Regions from separate parts of the Paenibacillus sp. plas6 genome, predicted to be linked through region 1. Evidence: riboswitches for the same ligand, from Rfam matches in the RefSeq annotation. Region 1 holds a riboswitch; the other holds the start of a gene.
What was found. A riboswitch is a leader RNA that binds a small molecule or an ion and turns the genes downstream of it on or off. The one in region 1 is predicted to bind cobalamin.

Region 1 (12,193 bases):
CAATGCATCGCTTGCAGCAAAATACTCACCAGCCAGTTCATGTTTAATATGAAATTCAAATTCTGAGGTCACTGCTTGCTCTGTTATGTAGATCGCTTTACTGTATGGCTCACTGCGATTTCCATATTGGTCAACTGCAACTAGACTAACAATATGTTCACCTGGCGTAAAAAAAGCATCTTGTTTCCCTTCCCAAGTTAGTGCAATCGCATCGCCATCGGGATCATAACTTAAATTTGTATACGTAATCTTTTCACCCATTGCATACTGCTCTTTATCTATGACAAACTTTGCAATTGGCTTAGCATTCATTGCTGCAGCTGCATCTATATCATCAGGTTCCATGTAAGTTACAACGATTTGATCGTTTTCTTGTTGTTCCTCGTATTTTACAACTAGCTGCTCACTTAATTGCTTACTTAGCCAAGATAGCTGAATGAAAATTCGCCCATCCATCAACAAGGCAACTTTCTCATTTTCCAACGCTTCACCGTTAAGCTGGAATTGCTTTGACTTCATATTTAAAAATAAGTAAAAATCTTTTTTCGCAACCAAAACATTATTAGTTGCCGCATCATAATTCAGTGCTAGTCCAAAAAAATCCGTCAAAAATTTGAGCGGCACGTAAAGTTGACTGTCAATGTAAACTGGACTTGAATCAAGATTTACCGCTTCTTCATTAAGATACAGCTTATTTTCCTTAATATCATAATGGAGTGTTTTCACCTTGGATTTGTCGGTTGTATAGCGCATTGCCTGACTAGTTTCCGTCATTTGAACCATTGCTGCAGCAACTAATAGTACCACAAAAGAACACAACAGCTTTACCCAATGTATTTTTCTAAAGAGATAGCTATCGTTTGCATTCATTCACTGAACTCTCCTCAAACAGTTAAGTTTCGTGTTGTGTTTGAACTGCTAATGTGACCATAGCATAAACCAGTTGGGCCAATTGACTTTCTAGCTCATTCGCCGCTTCTGCATATTGATGCTCATTGGGATATTTTTTATTTTGCGAAACGGCAAAAAATATCGCATCTGTCGATGTGCCAGTTGCTATTCATTCATTAGCTTTTTCTTCCACAACCAAATCAGCTAAAGCTGCACTCTTTGCTTCAGTAGCCGTCATAATAGCATTGACCATTGCCGCCTCACTCATTCTTGTATCTAGCCAAATAAATAGATTTATTGTTCCGGCATGATAGCTCCGATTGTTTTAGACTCTCGAAATGGTTGAGTGATCTGAATAAACGGACGGAGTTGAAAAATTCCATTGCCGGCAACAATGTTTGTTGGTGATAAATCGTGTTTGCGAGCTATCGCCTCTTTAAGCTCTCGTTGAGCAGGGTATGGATAAATAGAAAAATAAAAAAATGTGCGAAGTTAATCTTTCGCACATTTTTCTCAAAAAACGCTACTAACCGAGTGATAACTGATGCAAAAACAATACAACAAGTAAAATAATCAATGATTCAACGATTTCATTCATTGCACCGTATGTATCCCCGGTTAAACCGCCTAGTTTACGTTTTAGCCATTTTGCAATTAGCCAGCCCAGGATGGCTGAACAAATTGGCAATAGCAATGATAACCAAACATAATACAAGTGCCCATCTACAATAATTCCATAGATCATTAATGCCATTAAATAGATAAATAGAGCTACTGCTGTCATTACGCTTATATATTGAAGTTTAACGCCATTAAATAATTGCGCCATACCTTCCGAGCGTGCAGGCTTCCAGCTCGATATACTAATAACCATCCACCAACGACTCCACATCGTCGCAGCAGAGATTGCTAGTACAATCCATGAAAGCCCTATGCTATCTGCTTCTACCTGCTCAAACAAATAAACTAAGCCTGCAAATTTCAGTAATATAACAAAGATTGCTGTAATGACACCGAATGCCCCGACCCGACTATCCTTCATAATTTCCAACATTTGATCTCGCTGGCGTCCACTAAATACGCCATCGGCTGTATCCATTAATCCATCTAAATGCAAACCGCCTGTTAAAAAAATCCAAAACCCTACAACAAGAACTGCCGAGATTAAAGGAGGGGCTATAAAACTAAGCAGTGTAGCTATACAGCTTAAAATTAAGCCAAGAATTACTCCGACAATCGGAAAAAATATTAGACTGCGATGCAACGTTCGCTTATCAAACGAAACCTCTAGAGGAATCGGAATACGCGTTAAAAATTGAAAGGCAGCAACACAAGCTTCGGCATACTCCTTCACTTGTTCACGCTCAGTATTAGCCACATTAACATCACTCCTAGCCAAATCATTATCGATACAATATATAAGATTATAACACTTTTTTTAATATGTATCGCTGAAAGCTTGTTGAGCTCCCATCCCATAATTGCTCTTGTTTCCCAAAATCCAAAATATCGGTTGCGTCTACCAAGCTAAATCCTAACGCTCCTGCAACAGCAGATTCAGGGATACCGCTGTTTGGACTAGGATGTTGATGAGCAAATTGACGCATTGCTGCTATAGCTCTCGAACAGCTACAGAATGGAAGAATGAGTGAGCTTAATGCATTCAAAACTCCTGTCAAACGTGCAGGAATATAATTTAACACGTCATCGAGGCGAGCAGAACATTTACCAAAGTACAAATAACGCTCATTCCGATATCCAACCATTGAATCTAACGTATTCGTTGCACGGTAAAACATTGCAAACGGAGCACTGCCTAGCAATGCCCAAAATATAGGAGAAATTACGGCATCGACAATATTTTCTGACACCGTCTCGACAGCAGCGCGAGTAATCTAGAATCATGATTCCTCTAACCGATAGGCAATTGATTTTAATTCTATCGGTATTCCAGCAGTGACGAGAAATACTTGTTCACATTGTTCAGCGATTAGAGCGTTCAGGCGGCCAACCTCATCACGATAAGTGCGGCTTAGCGGGTCAGCAGGTACTATTCCGTCACCAACCTCATTGCTAACGATAATTAGCGGGTAAGGATAGCTATAAACCTGATCGGCTAGTATACGAACTTGCTCATGAAGCAGCTTAGTACCGTTACTAGGAACATCAAGCTTAAAAAACCAATTGCTTAACCAAAGCGTCAAGCAATCTACTAATACTACAGTCTGCTCCATTTGCCGGCTAGCCTCTTCTTTTAAATTTTGCAAACAAGAAGCAAGATGCAATGGTTCCTCAATCGTTTGCCAAGCAAAACCTGATTGTTGACGATCAATTTGATGCTTATCAATGCGTTCTGCCATCTCCTCATCCAAGGCTTCTGCCGTTGCAATATATATTCCTTGTTTATGCCGATGAGCAGCTAGCTTCTCTGCAAATCTGCTTTTTCCGCTTCGAGCACCACCAGTAACGAACACCGCCATTGTCCTAACTCCTTCCTCGCCTCTAAAAGACTAACCTCATATTTACATCCAATCTATTTTTAAGCAATTAATTCGTTGCAGATTTCCCATCTACTCCCGCACTTGCGAATGTAGCCATCTCCTGCATTAGTTTTAATGCTGCGTCGATAAAGTGAAAACAAAGAACTGCGCCCGTTCCTTCTCCAACTCGTAAATCTAGCTGAATACAAGGAGCAAGTCCTAATGATGATAACGCATGTACATGACCTTGTTCCTGCGATTGATGTGAAGAAATCATATAATATTTGCAATTTGGTACTAGGGCAGCGGCAATAAGGGCAGCAGCGGTTGAAATATATCCGTCTAATACAACAGGACAACCCAATTTTGCTGAAGCGATAATTACCCCAACTAAACCTGCAATTTCAACTCCACCAATTTTGCTAAGCACATCAAGCGGTTCTTCTGTCTTAGGGGCATTAATGGAAATAGCTTGCTTAATAATGTTTATTTTGTGCTCCAGCATATGATCACTGATTCCTGTACCACGACCTGCAGCTTGCTCTGCAGAAATTCCTGTCATCGTTGCAACAATTGCAGCACTTGCCGTTGTATTGCCAATCCCCATTTCACCAGTTGCAAACATGCGATGACCTTTTTCATATAGAGCTTCAACCACTTCAATTCCAACGCCGATAGCTAGTATCGCTTGTTCGCGAGTCATTGCAGCACCTTTAGCCATATTTTTTGTACCGTACATTACTTTTTTACTAATTAATTGCTCATGCTGAATATCTGCAGCAACGCCAATATCTACACACGCTACTTCTGCCTGTGCTGCTCTTGCCAACACATTAACAGCGGCACCGCCATTGAGAAAATTGTGCACCATTTGCGGTGTTACCGATTGCGGAAATGCGCTTATTCCTTCCTCACATACACCGTGATCGCCTGCCATAATGACAACGCAGCGCTTCGAAAGATCTGGCCAAAGCTTTCCTGTAATAGCAGCGATTTGCGCTGAAATTTGCTCAAGCCGACCTAGACTGCCTGGCGGCTTCGTTAATTGGTCACTATGCTGTTGAGCCGCTTCCGCGATGCTTTGATCAGGAAGTTTAATAGTACTTGTGTAACTTTTTAATGTTTGCTCTGTCCATAATTGATTCATTTCTTAGTTCCCCTTTACTTTTAGCAATAATTGCGGCACATTGTGCTGCGGATGATTAATGACTACCGTGTCTGCCTCATAAAGCCTTGCCATATACTCATTGCTAAGAACTGTTTTAGGCTCACCCTCTACAATAATTTCCCCTTGCTGTATAGCAAGCAGCCTGTCACAATAAAGTGCAGCCAAATTCAAATCATGCATTACTGCAATAACTAATCGTTCTTCTTTTCTTTGCCATTCTTTCACTAACTCCATAATCATTTGCTGATAGCCAATATCGAGATACGTTGTCGGTTCGTCTAGCAGTAATATTTCTGGTTGCTGCACTAATACTTTTGCTAGCGCTGCTCGCTGCCGTTCTCCTCCGCTTAGTTCTTCCAGCTTTCGGTTTGCAAGCTTGCTTAAACCTGTTACCTGGATCGCCTCGTCAATTAACTGCTCTGTATTATCAGTATCAGTACCAAGCCAATTTTGATAAGGAAAACGTCCCATCGCCACGACTTCCCTAACTGTGAAGCTAAGAGACGGTAAACCGCCTTGCTGCAATACGGCAATTTTTTTAGCAATTTCTTTTCGTGAGTAGTGAGCATATGGCTTTCCCTTTAACAAAATTGAACCTAAGCTAGGTTTACGAACACCTGCTATTAATTGCAGTAATGTTGATTTACCCACACCATTTGGACCAATGATGCCATAAATCATATTTTGTTCAAAGGAATAGTTAATGTCATTAACTATCTTTCGCTGATCATATTGAAAAGAAAGGTGCTGTAATTGGATCATATTGAGTTAACCCCCTCCTGGCGATTCCGCTTTACAAGTAAATAAGTAAACAGCGGCGCACCAATCAGTGCAGTAACAACGCCAAGCGGCAACTCCTTTGGTGATAAAAGAAGTCTGGCAAGCGTATCTGCGCCAATCATATAAATCGCACCTGCAATTGCAGACAATGGGACAAGCAAGCGATAATCTGGACCAACAAGTAAACGAAGCAAGTGCGGAACAACAAGTCCGACAAAGCCAATAACTCCTGAAACAGATACTGCCGCTGCGGTTAATAATGTACAAACAATAAGGATAACTAATTTACTTCGTTCAACATCAACTCCAAGATATGCAGCTTCTCGTTCACCAAGCGTAAATAGGTTCAATTGTCTGCTATATAGCATTAAGATCGGTAAAGAAAGCAATACAATAGGTATAAGCAAATAAACATGTTCCCAGCTTTTCATCGCAATCGAGCCCATTATCCAGAACAAAATCTCATTCACTACCCCGTCAGACAACGAAACCATTAAAGATACAAAAGATCCGAGAAATGATTGAATAATAACGCCTGCAAGGACAAGTGTCTGAATTTGCATCGATCCTTTATAGCGAGCCAAAGCGATAACACCTAATAATGTTAGCATACCTGTTATAAAGGCAACGACAGGGATAGTCCATATTCCAAGCAGCAACTGATAGCCCATTAAAATAATAAATGCTGCACCTACTGAGCTGCCTGATGCTACACCTAATGTATAAGGATCAGCAAGCGGATTGCGCAATACTCCTTGAAAACCGACTCCAGCTAATGAAAGACATGCGCCAACTAATGCACCTAATAATACACGCGATAAACGAACCTGCATGACGATTGCGATTTCGCCACTGCTGTATAAACTGTCTGCACCGTTATTAAATGGCAGACTTAACCATAATATTTTCCAGACATCAATAAAAGAAATCCCCGCCGAGCCTAGTGAAATGGCGGTTACAATCGTTAATAGAAGAAGGAGCATTGCTGCTCCTCCATATAACATTAGTAACTTTTTCATATCTATTGAAACAGCTCTGGATGAATTGCTGCTGCAATACTGTACAGCCCCTCTGCAAGTCGAGGACCTACACGAACAAGTGGATCGTTATCAACTGCTACAATCCGCTTATTTTTCACAGCATCAATCACTTCCCAGCCGGGACGACTTTGAATCCCAGCTAAGATTGAGCTTTGCTCCTCTCCAAAATCAGGATAAATGATTACTTCAGGATTTTTAGCAACAATCGCTTCACCATCTACTTCATACCAATCTGCTTGATCAGCAGCGACATTTATCCCGCCAGCGATCGTTACAAGGTCGTCCATATACGTATCTTTACCAATCGTCCAACCTGGTGAGAACTCAAGGTACACTTTTCGTTTTTCTGCACCCTGCAACTTAGCAACTATATCCTCTTTTGTTTGTTTCATATGATTAATCACTTCAGCGGAAGCTTCTTGTGTATTTAGCATAGTTGCCAATTGCTCAATATGGGCTACCGTTTCATCATACGTAATTGGATCTGAAGTATAAACAGTCAAGCCAAGATTACGCAGCTTAGCAATCGCCTCAGAATTCATCTTTTCGTTAGCTAAAATTAGATCAGGATTTAACGCCATCACCGCTTCAATGTTAGTGTTTACATCGCCTACTTTCGCAAGCGTTGTGGCTTCTTGGGGATAATTGCTGTACTCGTCAACCCCTACAACACGATCTCCAGCACCGATTGCAAAAGCAATCTCAGTTTCACTTGGAACAAGACTAACAATTCGTTGCGGTTCCTGCTCTAAAACAACTTCAACTCCTGTTATATCTGTGACGGTTAATGGATAAGTCGTCTCGGCAGCTTGATTACTATTTTCTCCGCTATTCTCTTGGAAGTCTGCCTGATTATTATTGTTGGCTTCTGCTGCATTTTGCTGTGATTCATTGTTTGCTTGCTTACTGTTCGCAGCGTTGCTGCCATCACCGCATGCTGTCATAGCCATTAGCAGCAACATTAGCATAATGATGAAAAGATGCTTCATGAGGTTTGAACTTACCTTTTTCATTGTCTCTATCTCCTATCCCATTTATGTAGTCATACTGCTTGCAGACATATAGAGACGCTCCATTATTGCACTAAAAAATGATGCAAATAAAAAAGCGCCTGCCAATGTTGGAGACGCGACAAATAACTAGTTCAAAGATGAACCTGGTTCCAACATTTCCTAAATCCACGTAGGAATATGTTTGCACAAGCTTAGGCAGGTCTCCTGACTTCGATGATCAGTATTGTCGTCTTCCCAATAAGCTATCCTTATCAGTGACAAATGACAACACCTTATTCTAGCGAATTCATCGTTACAGTGGCGGGTCCGTGCTGGAATTTCACCAGCTTCCCTTTTAATCTATGCCTCAGCATAGAACCTAAACTCACAATATGCTGTTTATAAAATATAATATACACATTTTGGGACATGCTGTCTAGCAGTGAATAATAAACTAGCCTATCTACATATAATCTTGTATCAAATTATTATGCACGTCTGCTCTATGTACTTACAATAGGCTTGCACATAACATCATTAGTTGAAAGGGGCTGGCTTGTCAATGGAACAACGTTTTATCAAACAGCTCTTCAATTCAAAAACGTTTACTTTTCTCCTTTTATTTCTTACAATCGGCTGTTTTCTTTTTGTCGCAACTAGCTTTCATGCCTCTCCAGCCAAAGCAGTTTCTAGTTATTATGAGGCAGGTGGGTTTTCCATTCAGCTGTTCGCAACAAACGAACAGCACTATGCCTTACAAAATAGTCAATTTGTTTTGCAAATTGCAAACTCTCCTGCAATACAAAATGCTTTAGCTAAAAACGACAATATCCAAATCTATACGAATAAGCAAAATTTCCCACAGCTTAAAAACATTATGATTACACTGCAAATGCTAGATATGAACTGTGGTACCGTAAAAGCATTCCCATTAGCAAGTGATACTGATCCTAATGCGTACGTTGTTGATGCCGCTCCTTTAATGAAAGGTGTTTGGGTAGCCACTGCAACCTTCCAGCTTGAAAATAGCAATGAAACAATTGCTCTATCCTATCAATTTCAAGTGCTTTAAACTGAACTATCTTTATTCATTAATCTCTCTTTTTTCGTTAAGCAAATGTCTAAACAATAAGGCTGTCCAGCTCGACAACCAATTATTGACGAGCCGAACAGCCTTTTTATTATTAGTAGACTAAATTAGTAAACTAAATTAACCGTATTTGATGCTTTAGTATAACCAACAAAAACGCCAAGCTCATTGCTTATTTCTCGCAGTGGATAAAGTGCTGCCTTATCTCCTTGTTGTTCAATTACACTCGAGAAGGCAATTAACTTCCCATTTAACTTCATAACTTTTCCATCTTCAACAAGCGGCTTCGGTTTTAAAGGGGAAAGAAGCTCCTCGGCTGAAAGATCAGAGCGACCCGCATTAATCCGATAACCATTAATATCCCCAGAAGTATTAATGCCTTCTACTACTGTAAAGCTAATATTGATACCTAATGAATGACAGATACTTAAAAGTTGATCGTTGTACGCTCCATAAGGAAATGCAATTGCTGAAAGGGTATTGCCCAATTCCTCCTGCAAACGTTCTTCTGCTTTCCGAAGGTCTTCAGTGACACGAGTCGTATATTCCTCATCAGTTTCTACTCTATTTTCTTCTGGAATATATCGTTTACTTATCGCTAGCGGCAGCTTAGTACCTGCTTCATCTACAGCAACATACTCGTGCATTTTATACGTATGATTATGGAATGCGATATTATGCTGCTTCATTTCGCGCATTTGATCCCAAGAAAGTTTCTTGTCTCCTGGCAAGCTCGGATCGTCTACCCCAGAAACAATTACAAAATTAACAGCAGGGTAGTTAAACTGTTTCAAAAGCGGATAAGCATACGTATAAAAATTTTCATAGCCATCGTCAAACGTAATTAATACTGCATTATCTGGAACTTCTTCTTGTTTTTGCAAAAATGCTGCGTACTGTTCAATGCTAATCGGAACGAATCCCTCATCCTTCAGCCATTGTAAATGCTCACGAAATTGCTCTGTTGAAATGATACTATCTTTAGTTGGTTCATCCATAATGGCATGGTACATTAATACTCCAACTTTATTCCGATAATAAACTCCCTCCGGAAGCTGATCATTAGCAGCTTCGAGCTCCTCTGCAGTAGGTTCTATAAATTCTGCACCAAGTATCTCTGTAACAAATGAAGCGGGAATATACATTGTACTGCCTTTATGAACAAGTCCACTATTTTCTAGCTTCTCTCCATTTAAATTGATGGTTGGCTCCACTTGTTTAACCTCTACTGTTTTGCCAGAACATGCGCCTACAAATAATAGTAAGGATAGCAGTGCAATCCAACACAAAATATAATACCGCGATTTCAACTTAATCTCCTCCAGAACCTGTTTTATGTCATTATAGTGGTGATTGCTTAATATCCTACTATCAAAAATCTTAAGACTTTCTTAAGTTGAAATAATAATTTGATTAAAAAATAGGATTCAGCCCTACTATTGACGCAAACGATTAGAAAAGAGTTGCACTATAAATCTATGAAACTATTGGAAAACTTAATCTAAATGCCGTCCGATGAAGATCACTTTCTGCTGTAATTGTCCCTTGATGAAGTTCAACAATACTGCGTGAAATCGCAAGACCGAGTCCTGTTCCGCCACCTTCCAGAGAGCGTGACTTGTCCACCCGATAAAAGCGTTCAAAAATATATGGTAAATCACTGGATGGTATTGGATTTCCATAGTTTGCAATAACAACTAAAGCTTGTTGATTTTCAAGACGCAGTGTGACATCAACATATTTTCCTTCTTTACCGTATCGCATCGCATTTTGCATAATATTACCGATTGCGCGAACGAGCAGTTCACCATCTGCAGCAATTTTAAGTCGACGATGTTCAATGATTAACCGCCCTTCAAGCCCTTCTTTACTCATAATCGGTACATATTCTTCCATAAGCTGCTGAAGAAAATCATCTAGCAGTAACGGCTCTTTTTCAATTGGCATCCCGTTGTTCATCCGTGTATACTCAAAAAGATCGTCAATTAAACGCTTTAAATGCTCTGCTTTATTAAAGACAATATCAACATAATGCATCATTTCTACTTCATCGCGGTATCGATTTTGCTGAATAACCTCAAGAAAACCGAGAATTGACGTTAACGGAGTTCGTAGATCATGAGAAACACCTGTAACCAAATCATTTTTACTTTTTTCCGCAAGTCGTTCTTCCTCAATAGACTTTGTAAGCTGCTCTGCCATTTCATTAATTTGCTGTGCAACCTTTCCAAGCTTATGCTCATCACGTACGGGAATGCGATGAGTCAGTTGTCCTTCTCCCATTAACGCAAGACCTTCAATCATTTCGTTAATATACTCATTAAGTCCTCCCATCGAATCATGGACAGCGCGGGAAAGACTGCCTATTTCATCCCGTGTATCAATTGTTGCTGGAGGCTGCAGGTCGCCTTCACCTATACGAATTAATGATCTATGCAATTGCTGCAAACCTTCAATGACCGTACGAGTTAAAAACAGATAACTGGTCACAAACAATACTGTGCCTAGCAAAGTTAATATAATTTTAGAACCAAAATTATTAATTCCCCATTTAATAATGTCACTAAATGGTTCTTCATCTATTAAACTAGTAGCAAGCGTATAAACAACGTAAAGTACTGTTGCAGTTATTCCCCCGCTAATCAACGCTGCAAACAATAGTTTCCAGCGTATAGATATAATCCATTGTCGTTGCATCCCTGTCACCTAACCTCGTTCGCCGTGATTTTCGAGCTTGTAGCCAATTCCCCATACGGTTTTAATATAGTGAGGATTTTGCGAATCAGTCTCAATTTTTTCTCTAAGTTTTCGAATATGTACCATTACTGTATTTTTTGAATCAAGATAACGCTCTTGCCATACATGCTCATAGATTTGCTCCATGCTTAACACATGACCAACATGAGTTGCAAGCAGGTGTAAAATGGCAAACTCTCTTGGGGTTAGTTTGATTTCCTTATCTTCCACTGTAACAATATGCGAAGCGGTATTAATACACAATTGATCAATCCGAATCTCGTGCTCATGCTTCTTTACTGGTTTTTGAAATTGATTTGCTCTCCGCAATTGAGATTTTACTCTTGCGACTAGCTCTAAAGGACTAAATGGCTTCGTTACATAATCATCTGCACCAACACTTAGACCGCTAATTTTGTCCATGTCCTGTCCCTTAGCTGACAACATAATAATTGGAATATGATGTTTCTCCCTTATTCGTATGCAGGCTTCAATTCCGTCCATCTGCGGCATCATTACATCTAAAATAATTAAATCAATCGGATGCTTTTCAAGAATTTCTAACGCTTCGACCCCATTGCTTGCTTTAAACAACTGATAGTTCTCATTTTTTAAGTAAATCTCCATTAACTTTATGATTTCATACTCATCATCAACCATTAAAATATTGGCAAATGCCGCCATCATTAACCCTCTTTCGACATAAAATTACTAATCTAGTGTATAATTTTTAGGCAAATCTAGCAAATATTTGGTAATCTATTTTATTAATAGAGCGATGTATTGTATTTTCGTTCCGTTTGCTTTAACGTTTTATTGTGGTAAAATTAATTCTAACATTTTACCTTTTAACCAAATAATATTTTTTTAAGGCTGTTTCATTCTAATTTAATTATTCTATTATCTGGCTTCTTGCTTTTAGGTTTGTCTATTTTTATTTCCTTGGAAGTTTTGGAAGTTAATGCAACTATATTTATTCTTAATTACGCCCTTTGGTTTCCTCTGGGTTTTTGCTC
Region 2 (12,193 bases), 1.4 Mb from region 1:
AAGGAGAGCGCATCACATCCCTTTCTGTCGCTCTTGTTGATACCGCTTACATTAATGATTACTCAACTGGATCACAAACTGTCGTTTCACAAATAGAAACAGAGGACGGAACTCGTGGCATTAGTGTATCCTATCCGGTTACAGATGGCATTACACTAACACAAATTTTAGCTATGAATCAACTAACTTCACTGTCTAATATATGGATTTTACTAATGATCGGCGTATCTTGCTTAGTACTTACCCTTAGCGGCATTATTATGGTTTACTTAACTCGCACAATTAGTAACCCAGTAGAAAAGCTGAAAAAAAGAATGGATAAAATTGCCCAAGGACAATTTTTCGTAGACAAAATGATTGAATGGAATAATGAGCTTGGCGATGTAGGCAGAGGAATAAATAAGCTTTCTCAAGATATTGTTGCCCTAATGGAATCTCGGTTAGCAGATGAAAAGCAGAAGCAGGAGCTTGAATATCGCATGCTGCAAAGCCAAATTAATCCTCATTTTTTATATAATACACTCAACTCAATTAAGTGGATGGCTACTATTCAAAATGCTTATGGGATTGCCGAAATGACAACCTCATTATCAAGATTACTACGCAATATTACAAAGGATATTCGTAAATTAGTCACACTCCGTGAAGAACTGGAGCTGCTAGATGACTACTTTCTAATCCAAAAATATCGCTATGGAAGCATGATTACATTAGAAAAGCATATACTCGCAGAAGAACTGCTCGAATGCCTCATCCCTCGCTTTTCTTTGCAGCCTATTGTGGAAAATGCAATTTTTCACGGTATTGAACCAAAAGGCTCCGGCGGAAACATTGATATTACAGTTAAGCGTAGCGGATCATTTGACATGCTTATCGTCATCGAAGATAACGGAGTTGGAATTGAGCAAGAAAAAATAGAATCTATTCTTTTAAAATCTGACTCAAATTCGGCAGATCTTATGACACATCTAGGGTTAAGCAGTGTTCATGAGCGTTTGCGCCTTGCTTTCGGTCCAAAATACGGTCTAGTTATTGAAAGTGAGCTATCAAAATATACAAGAATGTCCTTATTATTACCTGCCAAAACCAAGGAATGAGCCAAAGGCATGTTCAAGGGGGAATGACAATGATAAAGCTATTAATTGCGGATGATGAAACGCTAGTCTGTGTAGGGCTGCAATCCATGATCAAATGGGAACAATACAATATCGAAATTGTCGGTACCGCGCAAAATGGCGCTCAACTAGAGGAAATGATTGATCATTTACGCCCTGATATTGTCATCTCAGATATTAAAATGCCTGTCAAAAGCGGGCTTGATGTAGCCAAAAACGTACGAAAAAAATATGGTCGCATTCCGCTCTTTATTATTTTGACTAGCTATGAAGAGTTTCATTATGCGCGTGCTGCGATTGATGTTCAGGCGGCCGATTATTTAGTCAAGCTGGAGCTTACTCCGCAAGCGCTAAGCGACTCGATTGTGAAAGTGATTGCTAGACTTGAAGAATATCGTGAGCTTGAAACTTCGCCAAGTTTGGAATATCGCAGCAATCTCAATGCTCAGCGAGATAAATTTTTTATTCGCTTGTTTAACAATTTATTTGAGAACCGAAACCAGTTTTTACTGCACAAGGATGATCTTTCAATTGAATTATCTGAACCAGCTTACACTGTATGTGTTTGTCAAATTCAAGAGCCAGATACTGTTCCGCCGCATGGTGACAAGCTAGTGGCGCTTTGTTCTAGTACTTTGCAAATGGCAAAAAACACATTGCAATCCGACCGTCCTTGCTTTGTAACAGGTCTAGATTTACGCAACTTTGCAATTACAATTCCGCTGCCTACTACAGATCCGCTCGGTTGGATGCCCGAGGTGGAGAAGCTGCTAGAGCATATGGCAGTAATTTTACGAAATTATTTTAATGTAACGATTATGGGAGCAATTGGCCATGCAGTAAAAGATGCTTATCAAATTCGAGATAGCTATCAGGTCGCACGTCAAATGCTGCCTCAAGCTGTTCAGCATAAAGGATTTATTTTTTATACAAGCAACAAGTCTAAACATGAACAAGCAATCTTTGATTTCTCTGCAATGAGCTCTGAATTGCGTCGCGCCTTCGAAGAATATGATACCTCTGCACTGCATGCGGTTATTACGAAAATGATTGAGACGTTTAAGGGCAGGCATGATGCACTCGTATCTGCAATTGATGCTTCCTGTAATGTTTTATTTATGGCAACTGCAATGCTAGCAAATGGGAGAGACATGGTAGAGAAGATTTTTGAGGACATGCCTGAAGGGTATCGCAGCATTTACCAAATGCATACGATAGAGGATGTCATTGATTGGCTAACACGCTTTAGAGATGGCTGCTGCGAGTTTCTTTCCTCGCATAGACAAAGCTATAAAGCACAAATTGTAAATAATGTGCAGGACTATATTAAACGCAACTTAAATGTAAAACTTACACTCAATCATGTTGCCGATGTGTTTAACTTTAGCCCTAATTATTTAAGCTCTCTGTTTTCAAAGGTAGCAAAAGTAAACTTTGTAGAATACATTACCGAGACAAAAATCGCTGCTGCAAAAGAAATGATGATGCGCGGAGAAGGACGAATATATGAAATATCGCAAAAGCTCGGCTACGACAACGCCTTTTATTTTAGTAAAGTCTTCAAAAAAGTAGAGGGCATTTCACCAAGGGAATTTTTACAGCGGCTTGAAAATGATTCGACGGCTCGCAAAGCATAAACTGCAAGCCGTCATTTTTTTATTAACGACTGTATTTTCGATGAAACTCTTCTTTGCTCACTAATAAATAATACAATGCCTCTAATATACTTACGACAAAAGGAATATACGTCCATATAAAAAGAATATAAATTATCCCCCAGCCTGGTCGTCTTAAATAAAATTTATGCAATCCAATTGAACCAAAAAAGAAAGCTAGAAGCGCTGCGATATATTTATTTTTTGGATTACGGTACTGCATCACATAAGGTCCAGCATTACCTTGCCAATATCCTTGATCATACGACTGCATAGGCGGCGGTGGCGGCGGTGGAGACTGATATTGGACTCTCACGTTCACATGAGAATGTTTAATTTGACCATACTCATGTTGTTGGTACTCCGTATATTGTCGATAGTGTCCCTGCTGCCACTCTGATTGTTGATGCTGCTGCTGGAATTGTCCTTGCTGCCACTCTTGCTGATGATATTGCTGATATTGCCCTTGATTTTGCTCTCGTTGATGATTTCTCCTTTTTATTTTTCTAGCTTTTGGCTGTTGCGACGCTGATTGCTCCCTAGACGACTGCTTCTCCTTTGCTTCCTGCAAATCTTCTTTTACCTTTGAAGTGGTATTAAATAAATTAGGCATTGCATCCTCAAGTCTCCCATCACAATAATTACATCTAGTAAGATGGAGAGCAATTGGGGACTCACAGTGAGGACAAGTTCTAATGCTCATTCGTTATCACTCCTTTAAGTCAAGTCTGGCTTTCCCTCTTAAAGTGTTCTTGTGTAAACTTCTCGTTTCTTTGCAGAATTGCAAGTATAGCTAAGCATCGGTAATTAATATCGAATGAATGGATAGCAATATATAGTACATTGTAACTCATTCATCTATATATGAAAATTACTTACATTTTTTCTTTGTTACATTATGTACGAAAACTCCCTCACTAAAGTGGCATTTCTCCTAAAATTTTGCTTCATAAATTATCACTTCTTAAATTACATATAGCTTTCTCTTTTCTATTAAACACGTAAATCTACCTATTTTTTAGCAAATAGACTGCTATACAAGCTAATTTAGTTGATTGGAATATAGTATAGTATCTTTAAGTTAAGGAGTGAAATTCATTGAGCAAATTATTTAAAGCATGGTTAACTGGATCACAAGAAGTGCCAAGTGTGTCAACAAATGCAACAGGAAAAGTACTATTTAAACTTAAAAGAGTGAATGGCAAATTCAAACTATTCTATCTAGTTAAAGTAAAAAATATTGCAAATGTTACTAGAATTGACTTACAACTTGGCAAAGCAGGTCATAATGGTCCTCGTATCTATAACTTGTATGGTCCAACTAACCCTGGCATCTCAGTGAATAAAGGTGTCGTATTCGGCGAAGTTAAACCAAGTAAATTTGTAGGGCCATTGTCTGGTCACTCCCTATTTAAGCTAATCAAATTGTTCTTCAAGAAGAAAGTATATGTAAATGTTCACACTACTCAACATCCTTCCGGTGAAATTCGCGGGCAAGTTAAACCTGCTCATCGTTGCTGGAAAATTTCCTAACTAATCGCAACTAGACTTAACTCCCTTTCAAGTGTTTGCAGCGCCTTTACTATCATTCGTAACAGGACTGCTAAACATCTTTGCAAGGGAGTTTTTTCTTTTATGCATTAACTGTATTCATTTTTCTATTTAGATTTTCCATATGATTTCGAAATAAAGGGTATTTCATTTACATCGCTAAGCTTATTTGCTTCAATTGCCAGTACGAAAAATACATTCGCCAGCAATCCTAAAAACATAAATAAGATTTCTGGCACTTCTTTTTCTAAGCTAACTTTATGCAGTGCCCTATAGCTTTTTTTAGCCTCAGAACGACACAAGTGTAAGCTGGTAGCCGTACTATGACCTTGTGGTAGGACAAATTGATGAATTTTTTCGCCAGCACACTGCACAAATTCGTCATAGATTTCATTGAGCCAATCTAAATCTGCTTGTTCAATAGCCAGTCTTCCACGCACAGAGCCGTTAGCATGATAAACCAAAGGCTGAATACGTTCTAAAATAGCCGTTATTTCATCAAATTTTTTGTCACACTTTAATATACTTATCGCATGACCAATATGAGTTGTTAAACAATCCGTTCTTATTTCATAGTCAACTAAACAGCTAGCCTCTCGCATAAAAGGATAGGATATATAGCGCCAGTCCTTTGCCATAAAATCACCTCAAATTTATGAATCATTTAATGCTTTTAACTATATATAACTCTAGTTTCACTGTAAACGTCAAAATTCCATCATTTGATTTTTTCGCAAAGTATGCTACAGTATAACTAAATTGAATACAGGATGTAAAAGTGCTTATCGAAGGATAAGGTAAAAGGGAAACTAGTGAAAATCTAGTGCAGCCCCCGCTACTGTAACGGCGTATGAACCTACAATACCACTGAGCAATCGGGAAGGTGTAGAAGTAAGATGATGCCGAAGCCAGGAAACCTGCTTTTACATAACGGATGGATCGACTTTTCGGTGGGTGAAGTACGGCGAAAATTTTAGAGGATTAGTTTGTCTTCTATACGATTAAAGCCTATTTTCTTACGAAAATAGGCTTTTTTTATTTCGTTCTCCTTATCTTCGATTTAATATCTGCTGTTTTCCTGTATTTCTACTATCTACAAAAAAAGATAAGAGGGAGAGAGATTTATTATGAAAGTACTTAAGCATTTAGTTATGCTGCTCTTAGTGTTATCATTAGCAGCATGCGCACAAGAAACAAAGCAAGAAAATAACACCACACCAACGTCAACACCAACTTCAGAGGTTACGAATAATGAAGCGACATCTTCGGTAAATGAACAATCAACTTATCCAAAAACTTTTATCGATGGTCGCGGCAAAGAAGTAGTGATTGCCTCTAAACCAACTAGAATTGTTTCAACAACTTTAGCTGTCGATGAATATTTAGTAGAGCTGGCTGATATTTCTAACATTGTTGCTGTTACTGGCTTGTCGACTGATCCATCCATTTCTAATGTAGCAGGTAAAACTGATGAGATTGAAACTAAATTTGAAACTGTTACTGCTGAACAAATTTTAGTCCTGCAACCTGATTTAGTTCTTGTCCCATCCTATGTTAATCCTGAAGTTTTAGATCAATTAGATGCTGCTGGAATAACAACTTATCAGGTCGTTGACGATTCCTCATTTGCAGGAATTTTTAATTCAGTAAAAGTAATTGGGGATATGATTGGAGAAGAAAAAAAAGCAGAAGCATTGTTAGCTGATTTAAATACACGCTATGAACAATTAAAAGCAAATGCAGAAAAGGTGACTACTCCGAAACGTGTCCTTTATTATACAGAATATTTGTCTAGTGTAACGGATAATACAACAATTGGAGAAATGATTAATCTTGCAGGCGGGAAAAATGTAGTTGCTGAAGCCGGTATTGTCGGTGATGACTACCCTGACTACCCAAATATATCAAAAGAGCTGCTTGTTTCACTTAACCCTGAAATCATCTTTACTACTGCATGGGGATCGGCTGAAGGCGAAGAACCAGCCTTCGTTACAGAATGGAAAAACGATCCTGCATTAGCAACAGTGGATGCAATTAAAAATAATAAAATCTATGTCCTAGATAGCGCTAATGTAACAACCGCATCTCATTTCGTTATCGAGGGTGCTGAAGAAATGAAGTCCATTTTAGCAGGAGAGTAGTATGCTGAAATCATATAAAACTGCATCTTTATTTGCTCTATTATCTTTCATATTACTTTCAAGTATCGTCATGTCCACCATGCTTGGTGGCGTGACGATTCCTTTTATTGAAACGATTAAAATATTTATCTCTAAACTGCCCTTTATAAATACTCATACTGAATCGATGTATACCCAAATCATTATGCAAATTAGATTTCCTAGAGTACTGGTCGCTGGCTGTGTTGGTGCCAGCTTAGCTGTCTCAGGTGTTGTTATGCAAAGTTTGTTTAGAAATCCGATGGCAGATCCAGGCATTATAGGGGTAGCTTCAGGCGGTTCACTCGGTGGAGTTATATCCATTTACTTTGGTTTTACTGCTATAGGCAGCTTTATGACCCCACTATTTGGCTTTTTAGGCGCATTTATTACCTTATTTATTGTATATTTTATCTCCACACAAAATGGTAAAACCTCTATTCTTACATTATTATTAACAGGAGTAGCATTCAGTTCATTTTTTTCTGCATGTACTTCGCTTATTTTGACATACTCAAACATTGCTCAGCTTCAGCAAATTTTATATTGGTTAATGGGAGATTTAAATGGACGAGATTGGGATCATTTGCGATTATTGATTCTTCCGAGTATCGTTTCTTTTATTATTTTCATTTACTTTCGCAAAGAACTAGATATTTTACTGTTAGGGGAAGAAGAAGCCGAAAATTTAGGGATTAATGTACAATTCACAAGAAATTTCTTACTAATTATCGCTTCGTTGTTAACTGGAGTAAGTGTTTCCCTCACTGGAGCAATTGGTTTTGTTGGTTTAGTTGTACCGCATATGATAAGACTGTTAATCGGACCTTCCCATCGTGTACTTATCCCAGCAAGCATATTAGGGGGAGCCACTTTTTTAATATTAGCCGATCTTGCTGCCAGACTCATTATACGACCGGCTGAAATTCAAATCGGTGTAGTGACGGCATTTGTCGGTGCCCCATTTTTTATCTACCTAATTATTCAAAATAAACGTAAGGAGCATGAAAAATGAACGCTATTGAGCTTAACAAAGTAAAATTCAGACGTACTTCTCATACTATTTTTTCACAGTTTTCCGTAACGATTGAAGATGGAAAATTTATTGCCTTACTAGGACCTAATGGAACGGGAAAATCCACATTATTAAAGCTGATGTCTGGTTTACTTGCTATAGAACAAGGCGAAATACGTTTATTTGACAGAAACATTAAAGAGCTATCCGCTATAGAAAGAGCTAAAATCATCTCGTATATGCCGCAGTTTTCGCAAACGCTAGCTGAATTTACAGTAGAACAGATTGTAGCGATGGGGAGATATCCTCATAAAAAACGCTTTTCTTCTTGGAATAATGAAGATCAATCTCTTGTAGAGCATGCCCTAACAATGGCTGAAATTACTCATCTTAAAGATAGATACATTACCCGCTTATCAGGCGGAGAACGTCAACTTGTTTATTTAGCTAAAGCTATTGCTCAAAATACCCCTATTTTGTTGCTTGATGAGCCAACCTCTGATTTAGATATTTATCATCAAATTGTCGTGACGAATATTTTAAAGAAATTGCAAGCAGAGGGAAAAACAATTGTAGCAGCAATCCATGATATTAATCTTGCTGCACGTATATGTGACAGCAGCTTATTAATCCGCGAGGGCAATATCGTCCAATATGGCAATCATGACTTGATCATAAATCATGAATCGCTAAAACAAGGTTTTCAAGTTGAAAGCTATATTTACACTGAAGGTTTAACAAATACTAAACAGATGATACCTTATAATGCTATAAAGGAGCTGAAGGGATGACATTACAGCAGCTAAAATATGTATTAACGATTGTCAATTGCGGCTCAATTAGTGAAGCGGCCAAGCAACTATATATATCCCAGCCAAGTCTTTCCAGTAGTATAAAAGAACTTGAGCAGGAGCTTGGCATTGAAATCTTTATTCGTTCAGCGAAAGGAATTGCCTTAACGAATGATGGAGTTGAATTTTTATCGTATGCTCGTCAAGTGATCGAGCAGGCAGAGCTTCTTGAACACCGCTACATGAGCAGCAAGCAGCCCAAAAAATTAGTATCTATTTCTACGCAGCATTATGCGTTTGCAGTAAAAGCGTTTGTGAGCCTGCTTAATGAGCTGAATGAAGCTGAATATGAGTGTACGTTAAGAGAAACGCGCACATCAGAAATTATTGAGGATGTCTATCAATTCCGCAGTGAGTTAGGCGTTTTATTTTTAAGCTCATATAATGAAAAAGTGCTTAGAAAGTTGATGGATGATAAAGATTTAACATTTATCCCTTTATTTGAAGCAAAGCCGCATGCATTTATAAGCGAGCGACATCCACTTGCTGCAAAAAAGGTCATTACCCTCGAAGAACTAGATCCATATCCTTGTTTAGCGTTTGAGCAAGGAGAAAAAAACTCTTTTTATTTCTCTGAGGAACTCTTAAGTACGATGCATTATAAGAAGAAAATTTTAGTCAGTGATAGAGCCACGCTATTTAATCTGCTAATCGGGTTAAACGGCTTTACAATTAGCTCAGGTGTGCTAAATTCTGATCTTAATGGCACGCAAATAAAGTCGGTAAGAATAAAAACAGATGAGTCAATGTTAATTGGCTATATTATCAATAATAAAACGAATTTAAGCCCGCTTGCACTTCGCTATATTGAGGCGCTCAAAGCTAGTATTGAGGCTACGGAATAGTAGACTCTGCAGTCGCTTTGCATCGCTTCGGAATCAGTTAACCCTTGCCGTCGCTTTTTAAAGCTGATGCTTTTAATGATTTTATTGTTAGCATCAGCTTTAAAGGCGACCCACTTTCGTTGTCCAGGGTTAACTATTCCTCCGCTAGTTGTTTTTTTCTGCCCCGCTTCGCTGTCCAGGGTTAACTATTCCTCCGCTAGTTATTTTTTTCTGCCCCGCTTCGTTGTCCGGGGTTAACTATTCCTCCGCTAGTTATTTTTTTCTGCCCCGCTTCGTTCTTCGGAGCTCACTTTCCTCTGCTGTAGCTGTTTCAGGTTTCTTAGCTGTTTCTATTTGCGTACCGTTTCCAGTATCTATCCAACGTTCATCCTCATTTGGCTTATCTTATTTGGTCTCTTCAATTAACCCTTTGTTTAAATAGCTTAGTTGCTTCAACTAGGTTAGCAAGGGATGCCCATGTTTCATGTTCACCGCGTGTTTTCAAACCGCAATCTGGATTAATCCATAGCTTGCTTATGTCTACTTTACTAGCTATTCTAGCAATAGCCTGCTCCAGCTCCTCAACACTTGGAATACGTGGAGAATGGATATCATATACCCCTGGACCTACTGCAGTTTGGAAATTAACTTCATGTAACGTATCTATAATGCTTAAATCTGAACGTGAAGCTTCAAAGGTAATAACATCTGCGTCCATTGCGTCGATTTCTTCAATAATATCGCTAAATTGGCTATAGCACATATGTGTATGAATTTGTGTTTCAGGCTTCACCTTGCTATGAGTTAAGCGAAAGCTTGGAATAGCCCAATCTAAATACTCTGTATGCCAATCTGATTTTCTTAGCGGCAGTTTTTCTCGTAATGCGGCTTCATCAATTTGAATAATTTGAATACCATGTTTCTCTAAATCTAGCACTTCATCGCGAATAGCAAGCGCAATTTGATAAGCCATTTCTTTTAAACTAATGTCTTCTCGCGGGAACGACCAATTTAGTATTGTGACGGGGCCAGTCAGCATTCCTTTTACATATTTACTCGTTAAGCTGTTAGCATAAACCGAGGTTTCTACCGTAATCGGACGTGAACGTGATACATCTCCCCAAATAATCGGCGGTTTTACGCAACGAGTTCCATATGATTGCACCCAAGCGAATTGAGTAAAAATAAAGCCATCTAGCGCTTCACCAAAGTATTCAACCATATCATTGCGTTCATATTCCCCGTGTACCAGTACATCAAGCCCAATTAACTCTTGCTTTTCAATACAAGCTTTAATTTTTTCAAAGTTAAATTGTTGATACTGCTCCTCTGTAATAGAACCTTTCTTATATGCAGCACGATTTGCTCGAACATCCGCCGTTTGCGGAAATGAACCGATTGTCGTTGTTGGCAATAAGCCAAGCTGCAACACTTCTTTTTGAATTTGTTCACGTTCACAAAGACTCGGCAAACGAGTAAAGTCTTGCTCTGAAAGCTCTGCAATTTGCTTTTTTAACTGCTCATTACGGACAAAACGTGCTGTTTGTTGCTGTGCCTGGTTAGCTAAATAATACTTATGTTGAGCGGGCTGAATAGCTTCTAAAATTGTTTGCAGCTCAGATAGTTCATTAAGCTTCTCCTCAGCAAAAGCTAAGTGTCTTGTAATTTCATGACCAAGCTTTGTTTCATGCGCTACTGTGTAAGGTACATGCAGCAATGAGCAAGAAGTGCTTATGACAACCTTAGCGACATCAGTTAATTGACGAATAATCTGTAAAGTTTGTGCGTAATTATTTCGCCAAATATTTTTCCCATTCACTACACCTGCAAATAGAATTTGCTCCTTATTCCAGCCATACTGTTTAATCAATTGAAGCGAATGTTTTCCTTCAATGAAATCTAATCCTACGCCATCAAACGGCAACGACTGAATAACGGTAAAGCAATCTCTTACGTCGCCAAAATACGTTTGCAGCAGCAGCTTGCTTGTCGTTTTATAAGCCAATATTTGTTTATAAAGATCTTTAAATAGCGCAATGTCTTGCTCAGATAAATCAGTAACAAGCTGAGGTTCATCAAATTGAATCCATTTCACACCTAACGCTTCAAGTTTATGAATTAGTTCAATATACGCTTGTCCTAACTGTACTGAGAAATCTCTACTAGCTTTTAAGCCCGTATATTTTGCTAGCTTTAATAGTGTAAATGGTCCTATTAACGTAGGTTTCGTTTCTATATTTAATGCTTTAGCTTCTAAATATTCATTAATAATTTTAGAGCCTGCTAGCTTAATTTCTGTACTATCTTCGATTTCAGGAACAAGATAATGATAATTTGTGTTATACCATTTTTTCATAGCTAACGCCTTTACATCGCCTTTGTTCCCCTGGTAGCCTCGTGCCATCGCAAAGTAAGTATCCAGCTCATTAAGCTGCAACTTCTGATAGCGTTCGGGAATGATATTAAAAAGTAACGCAGTATCAAGCACACCATCGTAATATGAAAAATCATTAGAAGAAATAAAGTCGATTTTATTGCTAGACTGCTTTGCCCAATGAAGCTGGCGTAATGACTTCGCTGTCGCTTCAAGCTGCTCCAGTGTAAGTTCTTGTTTGAAATAAGACTCAAGAGCAAATTTTAATTCTCGTTTAGTTCCGATCCTTGGATAGCCAACTACTGCTGTTTTCATGTTTACCACTCCTTTTATTTGTTGGCATAAGTATATAGGAGCAGGGATATGAAATGGTAATATATAAAAACTATTTGCAGGTATAACTTTTTTGTATAGCAGCCGCTTAATCCAATTTTTCCTTATTACCTAAATAAAATAAGAGTAAAGCCTCAAACAATACATATATTTTTATCAATAGCAAATAATAACAAAAAAACAATAAGAAAGGTGACATCATCCAAATGGCTAATGAAGCATCAACATTGCCACAATATCCAGAGTCCTATTGGCTTAACTCCGTGACATTGCCACACTTTCCTGCGCTTACTGCCGATGAAAAAGCAGATGTGAC

Region 2: linked by a shared signal. The riboswitch ahead of AC2TDL_RS05090 (ABC transporter substrate-binding protein) and the one ahead of AC2TDL_RS18885 (ABC transporter substrate-binding protein) in region 1 are both predicted to bind cobalamin.

What each region holds. Positions count from the first base shown of each region.
Region 1 covers NZ_CM170151.1:4,258,253-4,270,445, reverse strand. Annotated here, with positions in the region: gene AC2TDL_RS18925 (stalk domain-containing protein) at 1-870, opposite strand, end outside; gene AC2TDL_RS18920 (adenosylcobinamide amidohydrolase) at 1,061-1,159, opposite strand; gene cobS (adenosylcobinamide-GDP ribazoletransferase) at 1,418-2,269, opposite strand; gene AC2TDL_RS18910 (CobD/CbiB family cobalamin biosynthesis protein) at 2,316-2,762, opposite strand; gene cobU (bifunctional adenosylcobinamide kinase/adenosylcobinamide-phosphate guanylyltransferase) at 2,793-3,371, opposite strand; gene cobT (nicotinate-nucleotide--dimethylbenzimidazole phosphoribosyltransferase) at 3,439-4,518, opposite strand; gene AC2TDL_RS18895 (heme ABC transporter ATP-binding protein) at 4,522-5,301, opposite strand; gene AC2TDL_RS18890 (FecCD family ABC transporter permease) at 5,298-6,338, opposite strand; gene AC2TDL_RS18885 (ABC transporter substrate-binding protein) at 6,341-7,372, opposite strand; cobalamin riboswitch at 7,550-7,749, opposite strand; gene AC2TDL_RS18880 (hypothetical protein) at 7,914-8,423, shown strand; gene AC2TDL_RS18875 (polysaccharide deacetylase family protein) at 8,549-9,751, opposite strand; gene AC2TDL_RS18870 (sensor histidine kinase) at 9,918-11,138, opposite strand; gene AC2TDL_RS18865 (response regulator transcription factor) at 11,148-11,861, opposite strand.
Region 2 covers NZ_CM170151.1:1,121,220-1,133,412, forward strand. Annotated here, with positions in the region: gene AC2TDL_RS05065 (sensor histidine kinase) at 1-1,097, shown strand, start outside; gene AC2TDL_RS05070 (response regulator) at 1,127-2,752, shown strand; gene AC2TDL_RS05075 (TM2 domain-containing protein) at 2,775-3,473, opposite strand; gene AC2TDL_RS05080 (CHRD domain-containing protein) at 3,869-4,303, shown strand; gene AC2TDL_RS05085 (hypothetical protein) at 4,429-4,959, opposite strand; cobalamin riboswitch at 5,081-5,260, shown strand; gene AC2TDL_RS05090 (ABC transporter substrate-binding protein) at 5,449-6,462, shown strand; gene AC2TDL_RS05095 (FecCD family ABC transporter permease) at 6,464-7,495, shown strand; gene AC2TDL_RS05100 (ABC transporter ATP-binding protein) at 7,492-8,286, shown strand; gene AC2TDL_RS05105 (LysR family transcriptional regulator) at 8,283-9,191, shown strand; gene metE (5-methyltetrahydropteroyltriglutamate--homocysteine S-methyltransferase) at 9,589-11,859, opposite strand; gene AC2TDL_RS05115 (FAD-dependent oxidoreductase) at 12,084-12,193, shown strand, end outside.